Regions from separate parts of the Mesorhizobium sp. L48C026A00 genome, predicted to be linked through region 2. Evidence: riboswitches for the same ligand, from Rfam matches in the RefSeq annotation. Region 2 holds a riboswitch; each other region holds the start of a gene.
What was found. Region 2 has a riboswitch for cobalamin ahead of X738_RS71820 (ABC transporter ATP-binding protein). Riboswitches for the same ligand answer to the same signal wherever they lie in the genome.

Region 1: it holds a riboswitch for cobalamin, as region 2 does, so the genes downstream of both, X738_RS56220 (CbtB domain-containing protein) here and X738_RS71820 (ABC transporter ATP-binding protein) in region 2, are expected to answer to the same signal.
Region 3: it holds a riboswitch for cobalamin, as region 2 does, so the genes downstream of both, X738_RS46325 (aromatic ring-hydroxylating oxygenase subunit alpha) here and X738_RS71820 (ABC transporter ATP-binding protein) in region 2, are expected to answer to the same signal.

Annotation. Positions count from the first base shown of each region.
Region 1 covers NZ_AYWU01000006.1:469,665-472,931, reverse strand. The annotation lists gene cobO (cob(I)yrinic acid a,c-diamide adenosyltransferase) at 1-69, opposite strand, end outside; gene cobU (bifunctional adenosylcobinamide kinase/adenosylcobinamide-phosphate guanylyltransferase) at 71-568, opposite strand; gene X738_RS56225 (CbtA family protein) at 591-1,355, opposite strand; gene X738_RS56220 (CbtB domain-containing protein) at 1,371-1,550, opposite strand; cobalamin riboswitch at 1,588-1,797, opposite strand; gene X738_RS56215 (heparan-alpha-glucosaminide N-acetyltransferase) at 2,184-3,176, shown strand; gene X738_RS56210 (methyltransferase family protein) at 3,173-3,267, shown strand, end outside.
Region 2 covers NZ_AYWU01000024.1:1,607-4,873, reverse strand. The annotation lists gene X738_RS71825 (ABC transporter substrate-binding protein) at 1-609, opposite strand, end outside; gene X738_RS71820 (ABC transporter ATP-binding protein) at 606-1,418, opposite strand; cobalamin riboswitch at 1,506-1,710, opposite strand; gene X738_RS71815 (AraC family transcriptional regulator) at 1,976-2,806, shown strand; gene X738_RS71810 (bifunctional helix-turn-helix transcriptional regulator/GNAT family N-acetyltransferase) at 2,906-3,267, opposite strand, start outside.
Region 3 covers NZ_AYWU01000001.1:162,997-166,263, forward strand. The annotation lists gene X738_RS46310 (DUF680 domain-containing protein) at 1-22, opposite strand, end outside; gene X738_RS46315 (DUF680 domain-containing protein) at 97-321, opposite strand; gene X738_RS46320 (DUF680 domain-containing protein) at 389-595, opposite strand; cobalamin riboswitch at 1,103-1,305, shown strand; gene X738_RS46325 (aromatic ring-hydroxylating oxygenase subunit alpha) at 1,419-2,666, shown strand; gene X738_RS46330 (hybrid-cluster NAD(P)-dependent oxidoreductase) at 2,690-3,267, shown strand, end outside.

The DNA of each region.
Region 1 (3,267 bases), on a different contig from region 2:
CTGCACCGCCTTGCGCTTGGCCATCTTGGCGCGGTGGCGTTGCTCGTCCCTGTCATCGATATCGGTCATATCACTTCACCTTGAGCGGCAGTCCCGCCACCATCAGCAGCACCGTGCCGGCGACGGCGGCGACCTGCTGGTTGAGCCGGCCGGCGGCATCGCGAAACCGGCGGGCAAGCGCATTGTCAGGCACGATGCCCTGGCCGACCTCGTTGGAAACCACGAACCACGGGCCGCGCGGCCGCGACAGCACATCCGCCAGCCCTCGGCATTCGGCCTCAATGTCGCGTTCGGCCAGCATATGGTTGGACAGCCACAGCGTCAGGCAGTCGATCAGGACAGGCCGGCCGTCAGGCAGCGCCCCGATCGCGCCGACGAGATCGAGCGGCGCATCGATCGTCGTCCAGCCGTCGCAACGCCGCGCCCGGTGCAGCGCGATGCGTTCGTGCATCTCGTCGTCATAGGCTTGCGCCGTGGCGATGTAGGTCCACGGCGCTGGACAGGCCGTCACCAGGCTTTCGGCATGCGCGCTCTTTCCCGAGCGTGCACCGCCGACGACCAAGGTCAGCTTGCTGCCTGGAGCAGCGCGATCAGGCAAGGCTATCGCGCAGGCCGGTTGCGGTGCCGGTCAAGCGGCCGCGCACCAAGCCGACGACAGCGCCGAGCACCAGCCAGAACACCAGATTGGTCAGCGTCACCGCCACCACGAACTGGTGGTGCAGGCCTTCCGGGATGGGCGATTCGAAACTGTCGGGCTGCGGCGCGCCGACAATATGCGGCGCGACGATCAACGCTACGGCAAGAAGGGCCAGCGGCAGCGATTTGCGAAAGGCGAGCAGCCCGAGACCGGCAGCCGTCGCCACCACGGTCGCCGTCCACCAGATCTGGCGCTGGGCGAAATCGGCCGCCGGCATCGCCGGCAATTCGGGCGGCAGGCCGAGGTTCGGGGCCAGCGTGAACACGGCGAAGCCGGCAATCCCCCAGAACAGGCCCTGTCGCCAATTGCCGATGCCGCCGGCGAATTCCGAAGCGGCGACCAGGATCAGCGCAAAGCCGATGCCGGTGACGACGTTGGCAACGACGTTGAAAGCGAAGCGCTCGAAGCCATCGGCCGGCGCCCAGCCTTCCTCTTCCGCGGTGGCTGCTTCAGCCGGCACGGCGCTGCTCATGGCATTGCTGCCTGCTGCGGCCGGCGCCAAACCATGGTCATGCGTGTGACCACCGCCGGCCTGTTCGTAGACTTCTGCCTTGAGGATGAGTGGCACGGTGGCGTAGGCCTGCATGCAGGCCAGAACGACGCCGGCCACTAGCCCTGCGATCGCCGCGATGAACACGACGTTGCGAAACAGTGTCATGGTGTCAGCCCCTCGTCAGTGGCAGGGAAAGCCCATCGAATGGCGATAGTCGTGAGCGGCATTGTGGACCGCATCGATATGCGAGAAGCCGACAAAGCCCATGACGAAAACGCCGAGAAATGCAGCAAGCGCCAACTGCACAAAGCGCGACTGCGAGGAGACGGAAGCGCCGAGCGAGACGGAAGCGGTATTCATGTCTTGTCCTTTCGCCCTCCACCCGAGGGCATAGAAGTCAGTTCTCCTGTCGCCGGCAGGTCTCCTGGCTCGCGGATCAGCGCCCTTCCCCACCTTCCCGAAGAAGCTCTTCCCGAAGAAAATCTTCAGTGGCATATGGAGAGGACTACCGCACACAGTTGCGGGGGCAGCCACGGCATCGGGCGAATTTTGCCCCTACCGCATTCCCTCTTGGTTCCAAAACGGAACCGACGACGGCTGCGACTATAGGCAGAATCGCCGCGCCCGGCAAACCAAATTCCGCCAGCTAGCAGCGCGAATGCGCCGTGCCGGCAGACCAGCTTGGTTCCTCGACGCCGCGATCTTGACAGGTTGAAAGCCGATCGTCCGCGCTGCCCCGGGGCGCTGTCATCGATGGTTTCGCCAATCACCAGCGTTGCAAGAAGGGCGCCGGCGTTGCGGCCAGCTTCTTTCGCCCCGTTTACGGGGAGAAATGCCCGGCAGGGCAATGAGGGGCGGCGCCGGCCTCGACCACTGGCTGCGAGCGGCATACGGCGCTTTAGCCTAAGCCCTGGGCATCAATGGGCCCTGTCTTCTTTTGTCCGGGGCAACCATGATAGTCGTCTTGCAGCACTGAATCAGAATTGCGAGACCATGACCATTCCTACGCCGGCCGTTCAGGACCGATCCAGGCGCATCATCGCCATCGACGTAGCCCGCGGCATCGCTTTGCTTGCCATGGCGAGCTACCATTTCACCTGGGATCTCGAATTCTTCGGCTACACCGATCCCGGCCTGACCGCCTTTGGCTGGTGGAAATTCTACGCGCGCTGCATCGCTTCGACCTTCCTGTTCCTGGTCGGCGTCAGCCTGTTCCTCGCCCATGGCAAGCAAATCCGCTGGAACGGCTTCTGGAAACGCTTCGCCATGGTCGGCGGGGCGGCGCTCGCCATATCGGCCGCCACCAGGCTTGCCACACCCGACAGTTTCATCTTCTTCGGCATCCTGCACGAGATCGCGCTCGCCAGCCTGCTCGGCCTGGCGTTTCTGCGGCTGCCGGCGCTGCTGACGCTGGTTGTCGCAGCTTTCGTCATCACCGCGCCGCTCTACCTCAGGTCCGAGATCTTCGATCATCCGGCCCTGTGGTGGGTCGGCCTGTCGGCAACCAACCCGCGCTCCAACGATTATGTCCCGCTGTTTCCATGGTTCGGCGCTGTGCTTGCCGGCATCGCAGCGGCAAAGCTTGCCTTCGCCTCCGGCATGCTGACGCGGCTGGCGGGCCTAACGCCCGGCCGCTGGACTAATCCGCTGGTCTTTATCGGCCGGCACAGCCTCGCCTTCTATCTGATCCACCAGCCGGTGCTGATCGGCTCGGTCTGGCTGATTTCGCAAGTCATGCCGGCAGCCGTCGAAACCAGGCAGGTCACCTTCCTGAAAGAATGCCAGGCATCGTGCGAGCAATCGCGCGACACGGAGTTCTGCAGCAGCTATTGTGTCTGCATGCTCGATACGCTCGAGGGCGAGGCCACGTTTGATCGGCTCTACCGCAACGACCAGGCTGCGGAATGGAAGGCGCATCTCGACGAGCTCGCCGGCGCCTGCACTGCCAAGGCCGACGGCACTTTGATGGAGGGAGGAGCACAATGACCGACCATCAGCAGAAACCGGGCCAACAGAAACCGGGACAGCAAAAACCGGGGTTTATACCGTGGCCGCCGCTGATCTATGTCGCGGCCAT
Region 2 (3,267 bases):
GTCTTCGCCGGAGTCGTAGAGAAACACCCGCGTCCGCTCGCGGTCGCCGACCTTTGCCGTGATATCGGCGAGTTGCGCTTTCCAGCCTGAAACGAGTTTTTCCGCCTTGGCTTGCTTGCCGAAAATCCTGCCCAGCTTTTCGATGTCGCCGTAGAGCAGGTCCATCGAGGCGGCGGGGCGGTTGTTGTCGAGATGGACGCAGCTTTCCGTCAGCACCAGCGTCTTGACGCCGTGCGGCGCCAGCGTATCTGGCGTTACGTCGCCGCCCGGCTTCATGCCGTAATACCAGCCGGCGAAGAAGAAATCGGGCTCGACCGCGACCAGGTTTTCGAGCGTCGGATATTTCGGCGCAAGTTCCGGGATCGCGCCCTGCTCGGCCTTGAATTCCGGACCGACCTTGTACCATCCGGTGATGCCGGTCAGGCCGCCGATCGACGGTTGCAGCCCCAGAGCGAAGGCCATCTCGGCCATGTTCATATCCTGGATGACGGCGCGCTTCGGCGCGGCGTCGAACGTCAGCGGCGTGCCGCAGCTGTCGACTGTTACCGGGAAAGCGAAGGCGGTCTGGGCAAGCAGCATAGAGGCAAAAGACAGTGCGAGGCGTTTCACGGATGTTGCTCCTTGGTTGGATCAGAAGAGGCACGGTTCGGGACTTCGAACACCGTGAGTTCGCGGTCTTCGGTCGGATGGCGCAGCCGAAGCACCTCGACGCCGAAAATCTCGCGAATCAACTGCTTGGTCAGCGCCTCGCGCGGACGGGCGAGTGCCTGCAGGCGGGCCTCGTTCATCACCGCGACCCTGGTGGCAAATGGCGTGACCAGCGACAGATCATGCAGCACCGCCACGACGGTCATGCCAAGCTGCGATACGAGTTCGAGAAGTTCGCTGCGGGCGCGCGGATCGAGATGATTGGTCGGTTCATCGAGGAACAGGATTTTCGGCTCCTGGGCGATGGCGCGCGCCAGCTGGGCGCGTTGCCGCTCACCACCCGACAGCGAGCCGATCGTGCGGCCGAGCAGCGGCAGCAGGCCGGTTCTGCGAAGCGCTTCGACGACGACGTCGCGTTGCTCGCTCCTGCGTCGCCAGCAGGCATGCGGGACCCGCCCAAGTCCGACGTAGTCGATCACGGCAAGCCGCGGATCGGGCTGATCGGTCTGGCCGACGACCGCCATGTGCAGCGCCCGCTCGGCGGCCGGAAACGTCTCCAGCCGGCGTCCGGAAAATCTCACATCTCCCGCGCTCGGACGCAGCGTGCCGCATAGCATGCGCAGCAGCGTCGTCTTGCCGGCGCCGTTGGGACCGATGATAGCGAGGCGGTCTCCCGCCGCGACCGAAAGGCTGACCGCACTGACCAGGCGCTGGCCATTCGCCGTGGCGCTCAGTTCACGCGCTTCAAGAAGAGGCTGGCAGGCGTCCAACTTACCGTCACTTTCTCAATGGCGACGGAAGGAAGCTGGACCGGCCGACAAGACCGATGTCCACGTCTCCTCCCGGCACACCCCGTCCGGTCAACTCGTGCGATGGCAGGTCTCCTGGCTCGCGGGTCCTTGCGCCATCCTGCCTTCCCAGCCTTGCCGGCCAGTGGCATTTTCGGATTTTGCTCGCCGCTTACAGTTGCGGGGGCAGCCACGGCCTCGATCCGAAGATCTCACCGTGTTCCCTTTTCACCCCTCGCCTTTCGGCTTGGGGACCATCAGTCAGCCCCCCTAGTTTTCCGCCAATCCCAGCGCAATAAGTTTCCGGGGTTCGGAGTGCCCCGCGAGCAATGGTCTTGTCAGAACGAGCATACCGAATCTCGTAATGTAATAACGTTACTACTTAAAAGACAACGCCTGCTCCCGTCAAGCCCTTCGCCCAACGCCTTGGACTTGCCGACCACCGTCGCATTGCGCGGTGCGCAATTTCGATCAAACTGCCTCCACCAGGAAGCGATACCATGACCTGGCCAATGCGGAGTCCCACAGCAAGGAGCCATATGAACCCGACCGAGAAAGCGCTGTGGTTCGTCGAAAGCCATCTGCCGGAGGCCATCTCGCTCGACGATGTCGCCAACAGCAGCGGCGTGTCGCGCTTTCACGTGACGCGGGCTTTCGGTGCGGCGACCGGACGTTCGGTGATGGGCTACCTGCGTTCTCGCCGGCTGACCGAGGCGGCGCGCAGGCTCGCCGCCGGCGCACCGGACATCCTCTCGGTCGCGCTCGACGCCGGCTATGCCTCGCATGAGGCTTTCACCCGTGCCTTCCGCGACCAGTTCGGCACCACGCCGGAACTGGTGCGCGCGCAAGGCTCGCTCAAAAACCTCGATCTCGTGGAGCCGATCCTGATGGACCAGTCCTTCCTCGCCAATCTCGAGCCGCCGCGTTTCGAAACCAGCCGGCCGTTCCTCATCGCCGGTCTCGGCGAGCGCTACAGCTGCGAAACCAGCGCCGGCATTCCGATGCAGTGGCAGCGGTTCGGCCCCTATGTCGGCAACATTCCAGGCGAGGTCGGCGACATCGCCTATGGCGTCTGCGTCAACGGCGACGATGCAGGCAATTTCGACTATATCGCCGGCGTCGAGGTGTCCGATTTTTCGGACCTGCCGAAGGGGTTTTCGCGCGTACGCGTGCCGGCGCAGAAATACGCCGTGTTCGCCCATCGTGACCACATCTCGACCATCCGCCGCACGGTCAACACGATCTGGAACAAATGGCTGCCGGCCTCCGGGCACAAGATTGCCGACGCGCCCGAATTCGAGCGCTACGGCCCCGAATTCGATCCGCGCAGCGGCAATGGCGGGCTGGAAATCTGGATACCGGTCGGGTGAGGAACGGCCAGTTTTCAACTTGTGTTGGAGACTAGTGTCGAGGCGCTCCGCCTTATCTTGCCTTCTCCCCTTGTCCCACAAGGGGAGAGGGGAAAGACGCTACAAGTCCAAATTCCAGTTCTGGCCGACCAGATCCTTGCCGAAGGCGTGGTGGCGTTCCTGATTGGCCAGCTTGAACCCGGACGCCTCGTAGATGCGACGCGCTGAGGTGAGCACGTCGTTGGTCCACAGCGTCAATTTCTTGTAGCCCTTGGCACGGGCAAAGCCGATGCATTCCTCGACCAGCCGCCTGCCGATGCCGAGACCGCGCGCCGAGGGTTCGACATAGAGCAGGCGCAGCTTCGCCACCGCGTCCGACTGGCGCACGAGAAAGACCGAGCCGACGGCTTCCCCTTCCCGCTCGGCGATCCAGCTGCGTTCCCATTTCGGATCGTAGGATTTGACGAAGGCGCCGAGGATTT
Region 3 (3,267 bases), on a different contig from region 2:
CGGTAAGAACGATCTTCTTCATTTTCAAAACTCCTGGATTTTCTTGGTTCCGCCAGCCCGGCGGGCAAATGCCGCCGCCGCTGTTGGAACGAACTGTTAGTTGTTGCCGAACAGGTTACGGTCGCTGCCGTTGACGGGTTTCTCGTCAGCCGGAACCGGATTCTGCGCCGAAGCCGAATTCCGAATCGAAGCCGTGTACGAGTTGCTGTCGACCGCAGCGGCCGGCTGGTTGGCGCCGTTCGATCCAAAGTTGTCGCTGCCGGCAAAAGCGCTGCCGGAGATGGCCACAATGGCGGCGGTGGCAAGAATGAGCTTCTTCATTTCAAATACTCCTGAGTTCCTCAGATCCCGAGCGGCGGACCGCCACTTTGCTGTTTGGGACCAGCTGTTAATTGTTGCCGAAAAGGTTGCGGTCGGCGCCCTGGCCAACGGGCTGCTTTTCAGCGTGAGCCGGCGTCTGGACAGAGGCCGTATACGAGCTGTCGACCGCGACGGCCGGCTGGTTGGCGGCGTTGGACCCATAATGGTCGCTGCCGGCAAAGGCGCTGCCGGTGATGGCCAGAGCGGCGACGGCAGCAAGAGCGATCTTTTTCATTTTAGTACTCCAGTATCTTGGTCTTCAGTCCGTCTAGCGGCGTGTCTTGGGAGGATGCGCGCGTCGTTCGGATAGCCCCGATGTGGGAAGGCCATTCGGCGGATTCCAATCACGAAGTTGTTCTGTGTGGACCAAGAATCTACACCTTGAAATTGTACCAGAGGCATCTACCACTATGGTTTTATGGTTCGTTTTCAATATTTTATGCCAAATTTGCCGTTCGACGATTTGACGGATTGGCGGATCTGCGTTCACTGCGTGCTGCACGCATTGTCAACAGAAACGAACCGTTCGGTTCGATTTTAGAAGCGGCTAATAGTCACTTTTGTAAACTGTTAACCTTCCTGGTCTCCGCCGCGGGTCGGATTCGATGTCACGGCAGCCGACAATGGCCGCCGACAAAGCGGGTTTCAGCCCTGCAGATATAAACCTGCAGGTTTCGCCGGCGGTGTCGCGCCGCATGGATACGATGTCGCTTTCATGCCGGCAGTCAGCCGGCCGGCATGATTAGATCACGCCATCTCAGGTGCCGCTTGGTGACGACGAAGCGGAGAATTGGGAAGCCGGTCAGAACCCGGCGCTGCCCCCGCAACGGTGGTGGAGTTCAAGTCGCAACGGGAGACCACTGGGCCACAAGCCTGGGAAGGTGTCGCGACGAGTCCGCAAGGACACTCCAGAGCCCGGAAACCAGCCCGAGATTTTCAGACTCGACTGATCGCGGTGGGCGGTCAAGAGGTGGATGATGCACGTCCGGCCCTGTCGCCGGCGTGCAAACGGTCCTCCCTCCATCACCACCAGTTCAGTCCTTACACGAGGACAGGACATGGACGCGCGCAACGACATGCTGAGGCTCTTGCACGGCCGCAGGCAAGGCTATTCGCTCGAGCAGCCCTTCTACACCGATCCAGATTTCTTCAAGCTCGACATGGAGCTGATCTGGTATCGCGACTGGCTGTTCATCGGCCACGATTGCGAGTTGCCGAAAGCTGGCAGCTATATCACCGCCCAGATCGGCGACTATCCGGTCGTGCTGGTCCGCGACCAGCAAGGCAAGATCAATGCCTTCCACAATTCCTGCCGGCATCGCGGCAGCCGTGTCTGCAATGCCGACAAGGGCACTGCGGCGAAGCTGGTCTGCCCCTATCACCAGTGGACCTACGAGCTGGACGGCCGGCTGTTGTTTGCTCGCCAGATGGCAGACGGCTTCGACAAAAGCCAGTTCAGCCTGAAGCCGGTGGCTTGCGAAAGCGTTGGCGGCTACATCTTCATCTGCCTGGCCAACGAGCCGGCCGACTTCGCGCCGATGCGCGCCATGATCGAGCCTTACCTCCTGCCGCACCGGCTGCGCGAGGCAAAAATCGCCTTCGAATCGACCATCGTCGAGAAGGGCAACTGGAAGCTCGTCTGGGAGAACAACCGCGAGTGCTACCATTGCGCCGGCAACCATCCGGAACTCTGCAAGACATTCCCGGAAGCGCCGACCGTGACCGGCGTGCAGGGCGCCGACAGCGATCCAGAGATGCTCGCGCACTGGGCGAAATGCGAGGCGGCGGGCTTGCCGAGCAAGTTCCGCATCGATCCGGCCGGGCAGTATCGCGCCACCCGCGCGCCGCTGCTGCGCGACGCCGTCAGCTACACGATGACGGGAAGACGCGCGGTGAAGAAGAAACTTTCCGACAGCGTTTCGACCGACCGTATCGGCTCGCTGCTGCTCTATCACTATCCGACGAGTTGGAACCATATCCTCGGCGATCATGCCGTCACCTTCCGCGTGCTGCCGATCAGTGTCACGGAAACGGCCGTCACCACCAAATGGCTTGTCCACAAGGACGCGGTCGAAGGCGTCGATTACGACCTCGCCGAACTCACCCATGTCTGGACCGAGACCAACGACCAGGACCGTCGCATTGTCGAGGAAAACGCCTTCGGCATCCTGTCGCCGGCCTATGAGCCCGGCCCCTATTCGGAACTGCATGAGGGCGGCGTCATCCAGTTCGTCGAATGGTACGCCTCCTTCATCGGGCCGCGCCTTGCCGAGGCCGGGCGGCCGGCGCTGCGCAGCGTCGCCTGAGCGAGGTCAAGGGGATGAATGCGATGACGGACCTTGGCCTCTACCGCCATCTCGACGAGATGGCGCCCTGGAACGACAGGCTCCAGGTGCTGGAAGTCATCGGCGTCAGCGACGAGGCGCCTGACGTGAAGACCTTTACCTTCCGCTCTGACAACCAGACCTGGTTCCGCTACAGACCGGGGCAGTTCGTGACGCTGGAACTGCCGACCACCGAGGGCCTGATGATGCGGACCTATACGCTGTCGTCCTCGCCGTCGAGGCCGTTCTCGATCGCGGTGACGGTGAAAGCGCAGGCCGGCAGCCTCGGCACCCGCTGGATGTTCGACAATTTGAAGCCCGGCGTTCACGTGAAGGCCTATGGGCCGGCGGGCGACTTTTCGCTGCACAGCCATCCAGCGGCCAAGTATCTGTTCATTTCGGCCGGCTCAGGCGTGACGCCGATGATGTCGATGCTGCGCTGGCTGAACGACTGCGCGCCATGGACAGATGTCGGCTTCGTCAACTGCGCGCGAAAGCCCGAGGAGATCATCTTCCGCAAGGAGCTCGAGCTGCTCGGCAGCCGCATGCCGGGCCTGACGCTCGGCTTCATGATCGAGGAGCG